Regions from separate parts of the Zunongwangia endophytica genome, predicted to be linked through region 1. Evidence: riboswitches for the same ligand, from Rfam matches in the RefSeq annotation. Region 1 holds a riboswitch; the other holds the start of a gene.

Region 1 (5,540 bases):
CATAATTTTTTCTCCTGCTTTTTTCATGTCTTCCAGCGTTTCAACTTTCATTTCAGCTAAAACCGCAGCTTCATCCATATTAGGAGTAATGACATCGGCTAATGGAAATAATTGCTCAATGATCATTTTTACGGTTTCATCCTCAATTAATTTATGCCCGCTTGTAGCAACCATTACAGGATCAAAAACCAATGCTGTTTTTGGATATTTTTGCAATGCAGCAACAATAGTTTTAACGAGTTCTGGTGTGTGTACCATTCCAATCTTTACCGCATCAGGAAAAATATCGTCAAAAATGCTATCGATTTGTTCTGAAACAGCCTGATAGGAAATAGGAAATATATTTTTTACGCCCGTTGTATTTTGTACCGGTAGTGCAGTTAATACAGAGGTTGCGTAACAACCCAATGCCGAAAATGTTTTAATATCGGCCTGAATTCCTGCGCCGCCACTACCGTCGAAACCGGCGATAGTTAAGGCTGAAGGATATTTATATGTTTTCATTTTGATGATTCTGAATTTGATTTTTTATTTCTTTTGCAGCTTCTTTAGGATCGTTAGCAGCACAAATAGCTGAAACTACAGCAATACAATCTGCACCTGCTTTAATTACTTCAGCAGCATTACTAGCATTCATGCGACCAATAGCCACTAAGGGTTTTTTAGTTAAGTTCCGAATTTTTTTAATTCCCTCGATTCCCCATTCGGTTACTGTATTGGTTTTTGTACTGGTGCTATATACCGGGCTAATACCTAAATGATTAGCAATCTTCGTTTGCTCGGTCTCTAACTGCTCTAGATATTCTATAGAATATCCAATCGCTTTATTATGATTCCAAATTTGCTGAATTTCAGAAGGCGGAGTGTCACTGTTCCCAACATGAATACCGAAAGCATCAACAGCGTTAGCAACTTCAAGATTGTCATTGATTATAAGCGGGATATTATATCTATCGGTAAGCTTTTTCAGTTTTTCAGCTTTTTTTATAAAGTCTGAAGTATTCAGATTTTTCTCTCTTAATTGAATAATATCGACACCGCCTTCAATAGCCATTTCAGCAACTTTTAATAACGAATGATGCACGGAACTTTCTTCTGAAATTACCAGATAAAGTTGATAAGGAAAATCTGGATGCATTATTCGCTAATTTTGAGAGTAGACATAAATTCTTCTTCAGTAATATTATAAAGTTTATCGAGAATATTTAATTGCAAAGTTCCCGGTCCTGCTGAAGTTTTAGCAGCAAGTTCGCCACAAACTCCCAATAAAGCCATTGCGGCTAAGGTTGCTTCAAATTTATCCTCAACTACCGCGGCAAATGCTGCTGTGATCGCTGAAGCCGAACAGCCAAGTCCCGTAACTTTAGCCATAAGAGAATCGCCATTATTCAGCATCATTATTTTATTTCCGTCGATAATAATATCAGTTTCCCCAGAGATGCAAACCACGCTATCGTATTCAGTATTAAGCGCATTGGCAGCTTCGATAGCTTCGCTACTTGCTGCAGTGCTGTCTACGCCTTTGGTTTTTAGATCAGATGCCTTCGCCAGAGCCATGATTTCTGAAGCATTTCCTCTAATTATTTTTGGTTTTAACTGAAGTAGCTCGGTAAGGATATCATTTCTGTAAGGCGTTGCGCCGGCACCCACCGGATCTAAAATCCATGGTTTACCGAGTTCGTTAGCTTTTTTCGCTGCCTTAATCATGCTTAAGCTCCAATATTCATCTAGCGTACCAATATTGACCACCAAAGCCTGGCAGATGTTAACCATATCTTCTACTTCAGACTGGGCATGTGACATTATTGGTGAAGCTCCTGCAGCTAATAAGGCATTGGCCGTATTATTCATTACCACATAATTGGTAATATTGTGTATTAGAGGCACCGATTTTTTTACATGTTGAATATGTTGCCATAATAAATTTTCCATCATCATAAATTTTTGAGGCTTCAGGGAAAATTCTGGCACAAAGGTAGAGAGCTGATCTATTTTGGATCAGTAAACTTTTCCCTACGACGATTTTAGCGCATCAGGTTCAAAGGGACTATCTCAATTCTTAACAGAATACCCCTAAAGCACCGTAAAAGTAGGGTAAAAATGAAGGCTGAGAAAATTTTTAAATAGCTAAAGTTTTTAAGACTTAATTTTCTATTCAAATGTTTCTACCTGAAACATTAATTATTCTATATTTAGCGTGAATATTTATTTAAACTGAATATTTCGAGGTTGTACTTCAATATTTGAAGTTTCATTGTACGTTCTATTCTTACTAAATTTCATTATATGAAAGCTTTTAAAAATTTCAACAAAGCAGTTCTCTTTTTATTACTATTTGCTTCTTACGCTATGGTGGGACAACGCCAATTTGGTGCTGCGACGCTCTATACAGTTCGGGAAGAAATGAAGAAATCACCAGAGGAAACCATCAACGAAGTTGCAGATATTGGTTATTTATATATTGAAGCAGCCGGTTATAGTGACGGACTGTTTTATGGATTGAAGCCTAAGAAATTTAAAAAATTGTTAGCTAAATACCATACCAAACCTTTGAGTTCGCATCAGGGTGGCGTTACTATGGAAAATGTAGATCAAATGATAGCCGACGTTAAAAAAGCCGGCTTTCAATATTTTGTGATTCCTGTTCCGCCATTAGATAATTTTACTTTTGGAGGTAAAATGGGAATGGAAAATGACCTGGATCTTTTGGTTGAAACCTTTAATACTATAGGTGAAAAATGTAAGAAAGCCGGAATAGAATTATTGTATCATAATCACGATTTTGAGTTTAAAGAAAATGAAAACGGAATAGTACCGATAGAATATTTCTTAGAGAATACAGATCCAGATTTGGTGAATTTTCAGATGGATTTATATTGGGTAACAAAAGCGGGTGCCGATCCTGTTGCTTATTTCGAAAAATATCCAGGAAGGTTTAAATTATGGCATGTAAAAGATATGGATGAAGCGGGTAATTTTACTCCGGTAGGTGAAGGCACTATAGATTTTGAGAGAATATTAGACAAAAGAAAGGAATCTGGAATGAAATATTATATTGTAGAACAAGATAATACATTCGATTTAGAACCTTTAGAAGCCATTAAAATTAGCCATGAAAATCTTCGCGATTTTGGCTTTCACAAAGTGAAATTTAAAAAATAGGATTTTAAAAAAATATAAATAAAAAGCCCTCTGATATTCTCAGAGGGCTTTTTATTTATAAATTGCTTGAGAGTAGGAGTTTACTATTAAGCAATACATTTTTTGCAGCGATCATTTTCAAAGTCAAAAAAGGTATAGCAAATCTCTTTAAAATCATCATAGATCTCACAAATTGTATTTTCTATAAATTGGCTGAAATTTTTTAATTCTGAATTTTCTTCGGAATTTAATAATTCATCAGATAGCAGTACGTAGGTTTTACTTTCTACTGAATTTTTAAGCAAATGATGAGCCTCAATCACTGTTTGTCCATATAACTTTTCAAACTTGCCTATATTGTATTGAGCGAGTGGCCCATAATGGGCAATCATTTTTAGAGATAGATCGATATTTAACTGAAATTCTTCTTCTAGAAACCCAATTTCTTGGTTAAATACTTCTTTCATAAGACAAAATTGGTTTAAAATTTCTTTTGCTGAAATACGCTCACCGTATTTAAAAAAGAGAACAGCATCACCTTCAATTTCCGAAATTTGAAGATCTAAGGTGTTACTTTTAATAATCGCGTTTAGTAATTTTGAAATTATAACTTTTCCGGTTTCAAAATCTGTAGTTTCAACAAAGCGACTAAAACCACTAATATCAGGAATAATTATTGTTCCTTTTAAAACTTTAGACTGGTATCCAATAGGATTTATAAGGTAAGGAAGTTGTGTAATTGTTCTTTTCATGGCCGATTTTCGATAGACAGTTTAATAATCCATAAACTATTTCTTTTGGTCTTTACTAATCGCACATGCTTACAGTGATTGAGGTGAATAACACTAATATTTGTACATTTGCTTTACAAAAGTTAGTTAGAATTTATAAGTAAGTAATAAAGATCTTGTTAGTATTGATTTTATGGGACAATTATTAGAAAAAAAGGCTTGTGAGAGTAGGTTAGGAGCAATAGATGATGCGCTCTACGCGATTGGTGGGAAATGGAAATTAAAGATAATTATAGCTCTAAAAGAAGGCAATAAGCGATTTAATGAGTTACAGCGTGCCTTGAATATTTCTGCTAGAATGCTATCCAGAGAATTAAAAGATTTGGAATTGAACGGATTTGTAGAACGCAAAGTCTATACGGAAACGCCAATAGTCATTGAATACGAATTAACAGAGTACAGTAATTCTCTTTCAGAAATTTTAGAAGCCCTAAGCTCGTGGGGAAAAAAGCATCGTCAAAAACTAATTGATGAACGCTCTTGATTTTACTGAATTATCATATTTCCGAAAATGATTTCAATAGAATAAAATAAAACGTAAAAAGTACCGTTATTATATAGAGAAATTCATATTGCTGAATTTTTCATTATTGATTAACCACAATTAGCCTAATCAAACGTGGATTTACAAAGCCTTTCGATAAGAAAGGCTTTTTTTTGCCTAGTTTTTGGCTAGTGGGAAGTAAAGTATTTAGAAATTTTATAATTTTAATTAAAATTTTCTTTCAACTTTTAAATTTAGTTTTAGGATTACAATAATTTTCTTAATTTAATCCTCAATAAAATGTTTTATATAATTTTTTGGCAAAATACTTGTTATAGATAAGTCCCAAATTACCCGATGATGCTGCTAGAGATGCTGAATTATAGATATCAGGAAGATACCTCTGTGATACGAAAGGCTATGGATTATTGTCATAACCTTTTGAAAAACAGTAGGTGTTCTAAACTGCCTTATCATAATATTCAGCATACTTTTGAAGTGTATCAATATGCTAAAAAGATAGCTAATTATGAGTCTTTGTCTAAAGATGATGAAGAAATTGTGGTTTTGGCTTCCTTGTTTCATGATACGGGTAACAGTAATTCTTATAAAGAGCACGAAAAAATAAGTGCTAAAAATGCTGAACTTTTCTTAGAGAGCGTAGGATATCCTCACGAGAAAATACAACAAGTGATCTCTTGCATTTGTGCGACTAAAATGCCACAAGCGCCAAAAAATAAATTGGAAGAAGTTCTATGCGATGCAGATTTAGCTCATCTAGGCACAAATTCTTTCCGTTCTAAGAATAAACTATTAAGATCTGAATGGTTTAAATGCTTCAATAAAAACTATAGTGATGTTGAATGGTTAGAAAATAATATCTGTTTTCTAGAATCTCATTCCTATTTCACGAATTATGGTAATGAAATTTTACTTCCGAAGAAAGAAAAAAATTTGCAGCTGGTAAAGCAGGCATATTCCAGATTACTTGCTAAAAAATAGTTGTATAAGTCTACAGATTTTACTCACGTACTTGTTTTAAAAACTCATAACTCTAAAGCCAAATGTTTGAAAAATTACATGAAGCCTATCATTTTATATTCGAAGATGAGCTTTTAAAAGAG
Region 2 (5,540 bases), 2.7 Mb from region 1:
GTTCACATAATCTTCTATATTTTCAGCTAAATTGGTTCTGAAATATTCTGTTAGATGAATACCTTTTAAATCAAATTCCTGCGCTAATTTATGATGCTGATGCAATACCATTTTAGAACGATGTTGAGGATCAAACTTTTCTAGCCACGTTTTTAGCGCTTCAAAAGAAACATTAGGCTTACGAATATGAAGAACTTCTAAACCTTCATCAAGCATAGATTTCAGTTGAAATTCTTCATTTTCGATAAACTTTTCCGTAGAAATTACAATCAGCATTATTTCAAATTAAATTTTGATATTCTTATGTTGTACTATTTATTAGTTCCGTCATTCCGCCCCGATAGCTACCGGGAGATCCGGAATCTCATACCGCATTTAAAAACATCATCAGGATGAGACCCTGAGTCAAGTTCAGGGTGACGCCCATATTTTATAATTACTAACTATTTAATTATTAAGTGATTATAAATAAACTTCGCTTCCTTTTTTCTTAAACTCTTCCGATTTTTCTTCCATTCCTTTGATAATGGCTTCTTCGCTGTCGAGTCCGTTTTCCTTGGCGTAATTCCGCACATCTTGTGTAATTTTCATCGAGCAGAAATTAGGACCACACATCGAACAGAAATGAGCCACTTTTGCATTATCTGAAGGTAAGGTCTCATCGTGATACGCTCTGGCAGTATCTGGATCTAGCGCTAAATTGAATTGATCTTCCCAACGGAATTCGAATCTTGCTTTACTCATCGCATCATCACGATGTTGCGCTCCCGGATGTCCTTTCGCTAAATCTGCGGCATGGGCAGCAATTTTATATGTAATTACACCTTCTTTTACATCTTCTTTATTAGGTAAGCCTAAATGTTCTTTTGGTGTTACGTAACACAACATCGCGCAACCGTACCAACCAATCATTGCAGCGCCAATTCCACTGGTAATATGGTCGTAACCCGGCGCAATATCTGTGGTTAATGGTCCAAGTGTGTAAAATGGAGCTTCGCCACATTCTTCCAACTGCTTATCCATATTTTCTTTAATCATATGCATTGGGATATGCCCTGGACCTTCGATAAAGCATTGTATGTCGTGCTTCCAAGCGATTTTGGTTAGTTCGCCAAGGGTTTCTAATTCGGCAAACTGTGCATAATCATTTGCATCTGCAATACTACCGGGACGTAATCCATCGCCGAGAGAGAAAGCGACATCGTAGGCTTTCGTGATTTCACAAATATCCTCAAAGTGCGTATATAAAAAACTTTCTTGATGATGCGCTAAACACCATTTTGCCATAATTGATCCTCCTCGAGAAACGATTCCTGTAACTCGTTTTGCGGTATGTGGTATATATTTTAAACGAACCCCGGCGTGAATGGTAAAATAATCTACCCCTTGTTCTGCTTGTTCAATTAAGGTATCTCTAAAAATTTCCCAGGTAAGATTTTCTGCTTTTCCGTTTACTTTTTCTAAGGCCTGGTAAATAGGAACCGTACCAATAGGCACGGGAGAATTCCGAAGAATCCATTCTCGGGTTTCATGAATGTTTTTTCCGGTAGAAAGATCCATTATGGTATCGGCTCCCCAACGGCAAGCCCAAACTGCTTTTTCTACTTCTTCTTCAATAGAAGAACTTACGGCAGAATTCCCAATATTGGCATTGATTTTCACCAGGAAATTTCGACCTACAATCATCGGTTCACTTTCAGGGTGATTAATATTACTTGGTATAATCGCACGTCCTTTAGCGACTTCTTCTCGAACAAATTCTGGTGTAATTACTTTTGGAATACTGGCTCCAAAACTTTCGCCCGGATGTTGCTGAGTAATTTGATTGATTTCCTGAAGTTTCTGATTTTCACGAATAGCAATAAATTCCATTTCAGGAGTAATTATTCCTTTACGTGCATAATGCATTTGGGTAACATTTTGTCCCGGTTTTGCTTTTAAAGGTTTCCGAATTCTTTTAAACCGAAGTTCATCTAACTTTTCATTCTCTTCTCGCTCTCTTCCATATTCTGAAGAAAGTCCACTCAATTGCTCTACATCTTCCCTACCTGAAATCCATTGCTGACGGATGGGTTTTAAACCCTGACGCACATCAATTTCAATATTGGGATCGGTAAAAGGGCCACTGGTGTCGTAGACCAAAACAGAATCGTTAGCAGTTTTGGTACCGTTAAATTTATCGACGGTATCTTCAAGGTTAATTTTTCGCATTGGGACATTTACATTTTCATGCAGTTGTCCTTTTACATAAATTTTTTCTGAATTTGGGAAAGGCGCTCTACTGATGGCTTCTTCCCTCGGTAATTGGTTAGGTTTCATGCTTTACGGGTTATAGTTGATATTTGTTAATTTGATTGCTATAATCTGTAAATCAACCACCTTGCGTAGCACGAATCACCAAGACCTTATTACCTTCTTCCAATAGCGTATGTTCCCACTTTAGTTTAGAAATAATTTCGTTGTTGATCGCAACAGCAACTCCCGAAGCTTGAATATTCAATTGCTCCAAAAGCTCAAGAAGTTTTACGGGTTCTTTAAAAGAATGATTTTGGTTGTTGACGTTTACAGTTATCATATCGTTTCGATTTTAATAGCCGTAAACCAAAGAGGATAGTCTTTGAAGAAAAGTAATATTGTATAAAATTCACCCCTATTTTAGATAAACTAGATACAAAATTTTCTAACTTTTCCCTTCGCAGATGCTAATCTGAATCAGGTTCAAAGGGTTTGTCTCAGCCAAAATCAATTGGCACCCCTAAAGTTTACTCTCTCAAAGTTAAATGAAATAATCCGAATTAAAAAAATGCTAAAGGCTTATTATTCTATTTTGAATACACTTTTAATACCTTTGCACTAAAATTTCCCGAAAAGTTTCCGAAGCAATTTTTCATAATTTCAGCTTTAAAAATTTTAGGGAAAACCAAATTATATACGGCAGACTTAAAATTTCGGTATGGCAAAAATCAGGATTACCAAACAATTTTCTTTTGAAACAGGACACGCACTTTATGGCTACGACGGTAAATGTCGCAACGTCCATGGCCATAGTTACAAACTTAGTGTAACCGTTATTGGAGAACCAATTAGCGATACTGATAATGTGAAGTACGGAATGGTAATCGATTTTGGCGACTTAAAAAAGATCGTAAAGTCAGAAATTGTAGACCAGTTTGATCATGCCACAGTTTTCAATAAAAATACACCACATATAGAACTGGCGAAAGAATTAAAAGATCGTGGTCATCACGTGATTTTAGTAGAATATCAACCCACCAGTGAAAATATGGTAATCGATTTTTCTCAAAAAATAAGCAAACACTTACCAGATCATATTAAACTACATTCGTTAAAACTTCAGGAGACTGAAACTAGTTTCGCCGAGTGGTACGCTAGCGATAATTAGGGCGTTCCCCTGTCGGGTCGGGCTATACGCTCTATCTTTTTTATTTGCATTTTAAATATGTTCTTAACATTTAGAGATGCGGACTGGCAAATAAAAAAGGATGCCGCTACTATCCCTAACGCAAAACATCTTTGTAGAAATAAGTATATTAGATTTATATTTCATCGTATGCAACTTCCTAACGGTAAAAAAGTTTACTTCTCTAGTGATAATCATTTAGGTGCTCCCACCAAAGAAGCCAGCAAAGTACGCGAAGCGATATTCGTTAAATGGCTGGATGAAATTAAAGAAGATGCAGCGGCTATTTTTTTACTAGGCGATCTATTCGATTTTTGGTTTGAATATAAACATGCTGTACCAAAAGGATTTGTTCGGGTTTTAGGGAAACTCGCTGAAATTAAAGATAGTGGGATTCCGATTTATTTTTTCGTTGGAAACCACGATTTATGGATGGAAAATTATTTTGAAGAAGAACTTAATATTCCAACTTTCCGAAAACCACAGGAGTTTGAATTCAACCAAAAGACATTCTTAATTGGTCATGGTGACGGACTTGGCCCTGGTGACAAAGGCTATAAACGCATGAAAAAAGTGTTTACCAATCCGTTTTCAAAATGGCTTTACCGATGGTTACATCCTGATATCGGCGTGCCGCTTGCGCAGTATTTTTCAGTAAAAAATAAACTGATTTCTGGAGACGATGATGCTAAATTCTTAGGAGAAGATAATGAGTGGTTGGTGCAATATTGCAAGCGAAAACTCGAAACAAAACATTACGATTACTTCCTTTTCGGCCATCGCCATTTACCAATGGAAATTAAACTGAAAGAAGATTCAAAATACATTAACACTGGCGATTGGATTAATTTCTACACCTACGCAGAATTTGATGGAAATGAATTGTATTTAAAAAAACATCCCGTTAACGGTTAATAGTTTACAGAAAAGAGCTTTCGGCTATCAATATTCAGCAAAAAAATAGACGCTAAAATCATAGAATCTTGACTCTTGATTCCTGACTGCCGAGTTCAACTCATATTCAGCATTTAAAATTCAACATCCAAACAACTAGATTATAACATCTAACAGCAAAGCGGTCTAAAATCTTATCTCTCAACTCTAACCATCAGATGCTGAAACAGTACGCCGGACGGACTGTAGTGCATAAACAGTTATCAAAAAAAATCAATCCAAAAATGATCAAAATCGATATTTTGAAAACTAATTCTACTCATCAGGATGAGATGCTGAAACAAGTTCAGCATGACGGTAATGCAGGTTTATAATTCAAAATAAATTCTTGAATCTATTTTCTTCAGTCTATATTCTAAAATCTCATATCTCAGTTCTAACTGCTAATTTCTCGAGACAAGCTCTACATAATTATGAAGTTTCATTTTAAAAATCGTTCCTTCTACCAGATCGCAGATTTCATTGAGTTCGAAAGCATTTACAACAAAATCCATTTTTTTGAGCGGAGATTTTAGTAAGATTTTACGCTCACATAATTCAGAATGAGGGCACTGCTTACAGTTTGTTTTATTATTCTTTGCTACTCTGATATTTTTGGAAAACACATTCACTTCTTCAGGAGAAAGATAAAAACCCATATCCTTAAATACGAGTTGAATTCGTTTTTCACCAGCATTAGCAATTCCGCTTTTCCACTTAAAAGAAATCCCGGTATTATTATGATAAATAATGTCGACGTCCTCCATACTTTGAGTGCATTTATCTCAAATATAAGAATATTATTTAAAATCAGTCTAAATAGTTATGAGTTTTGTTTGCTTTTGCTAAAGTCTTTAGTCAAAAGTTTACATTATTTCTTTAGCGTTTTCCTTTGAATAAGAAACATCTTTCGGGAATTTTCGTCATCCCGGACGGAGATCCGGGATCTCATTATGCTTAGGTTTTCGGTTGAAAAAATTTCAGTTGAAAAATGACGAATTTGAGTTAGCTCTAAGCCTTTTGTTTCATCTGAAATTTTTAGTATTATTCTGATGAGATACTGAAACAAGTTCAGCATGACGGTGGCGCAGGTTTACAATTCAGCATTTATATTCAAAATAATTAGAAGTGAATTGTTCTGCTTCTTGACTCATGATTCTTTTCTCCCGAATCCAAATCAAAATTC

What was found. A riboswitch is a leader RNA that binds a small molecule or an ion and turns the genes downstream of it on or off. The one in region 1 is predicted to bind thiamine pyrophosphate.
Region 2: linked by a shared signal. The riboswitch ahead of thiS (sulfur carrier protein ThiS) and the one ahead of thiM (hydroxyethylthiazole kinase) in region 1 are both predicted to bind thiamine pyrophosphate.

What each region holds. Positions count from the first base shown of each region.
Region 1 is NZ_JAUFPZ010000002.1:542,045-547,584, forward strand. Features, by position in the region: gene thiD (bifunctional hydroxymethylpyrimidine kinase/phosphomethylpyrimidine kinase) at 1-504, opposite strand, end outside; gene thiE (thiamine phosphate synthase) at 491-1,138, opposite strand; gene thiM (hydroxyethylthiazole kinase) at 1,138-1,932, opposite strand; TPP riboswitch at 1,994-2,085, opposite strand; gene QWY91_RS02500 (sugar phosphate isomerase/epimerase family protein) at 2,287-3,162, shown strand; gene QWY91_RS02505 (DUF2652 domain-containing protein) at 3,249-3,893, opposite strand; gene QWY91_RS02510 (winged helix-turn-helix transcriptional regulator) at 4,066-4,416, shown strand; gene QWY91_RS02515 (HD domain-containing protein) at 4,774-5,418, shown strand; gene QWY91_RS02520 (Crp/Fnr family transcriptional regulator) at 5,481-5,540, shown strand, end outside.
Region 2 is NZ_JAUFPZ010000002.1:3,273,868-3,279,407, reverse strand. Features, by position in the region: gene QWY91_RS14265 (thiamine phosphate synthase) at 1-276, opposite strand, end outside; gene thiC (phosphomethylpyrimidine synthase ThiC) at 463-2,319, opposite strand; gene thiS (sulfur carrier protein ThiS) at 2,372-2,575, opposite strand; TPP riboswitch at 2,672-2,767, opposite strand; gene QWY91_RS14250 (6-pyruvoyl trahydropterin synthase family protein) at 2,954-3,403, shown strand; gene QWY91_RS14245 (UDP-2,3-diacylglucosamine diphosphatase) at 3,572-4,336, shown strand; gene QWY91_RS14240 (hypothetical protein) at 4,534-4,689, shown strand; gene QWY91_RS14235 (DUF6686 family protein) at 4,759-5,121, opposite strand.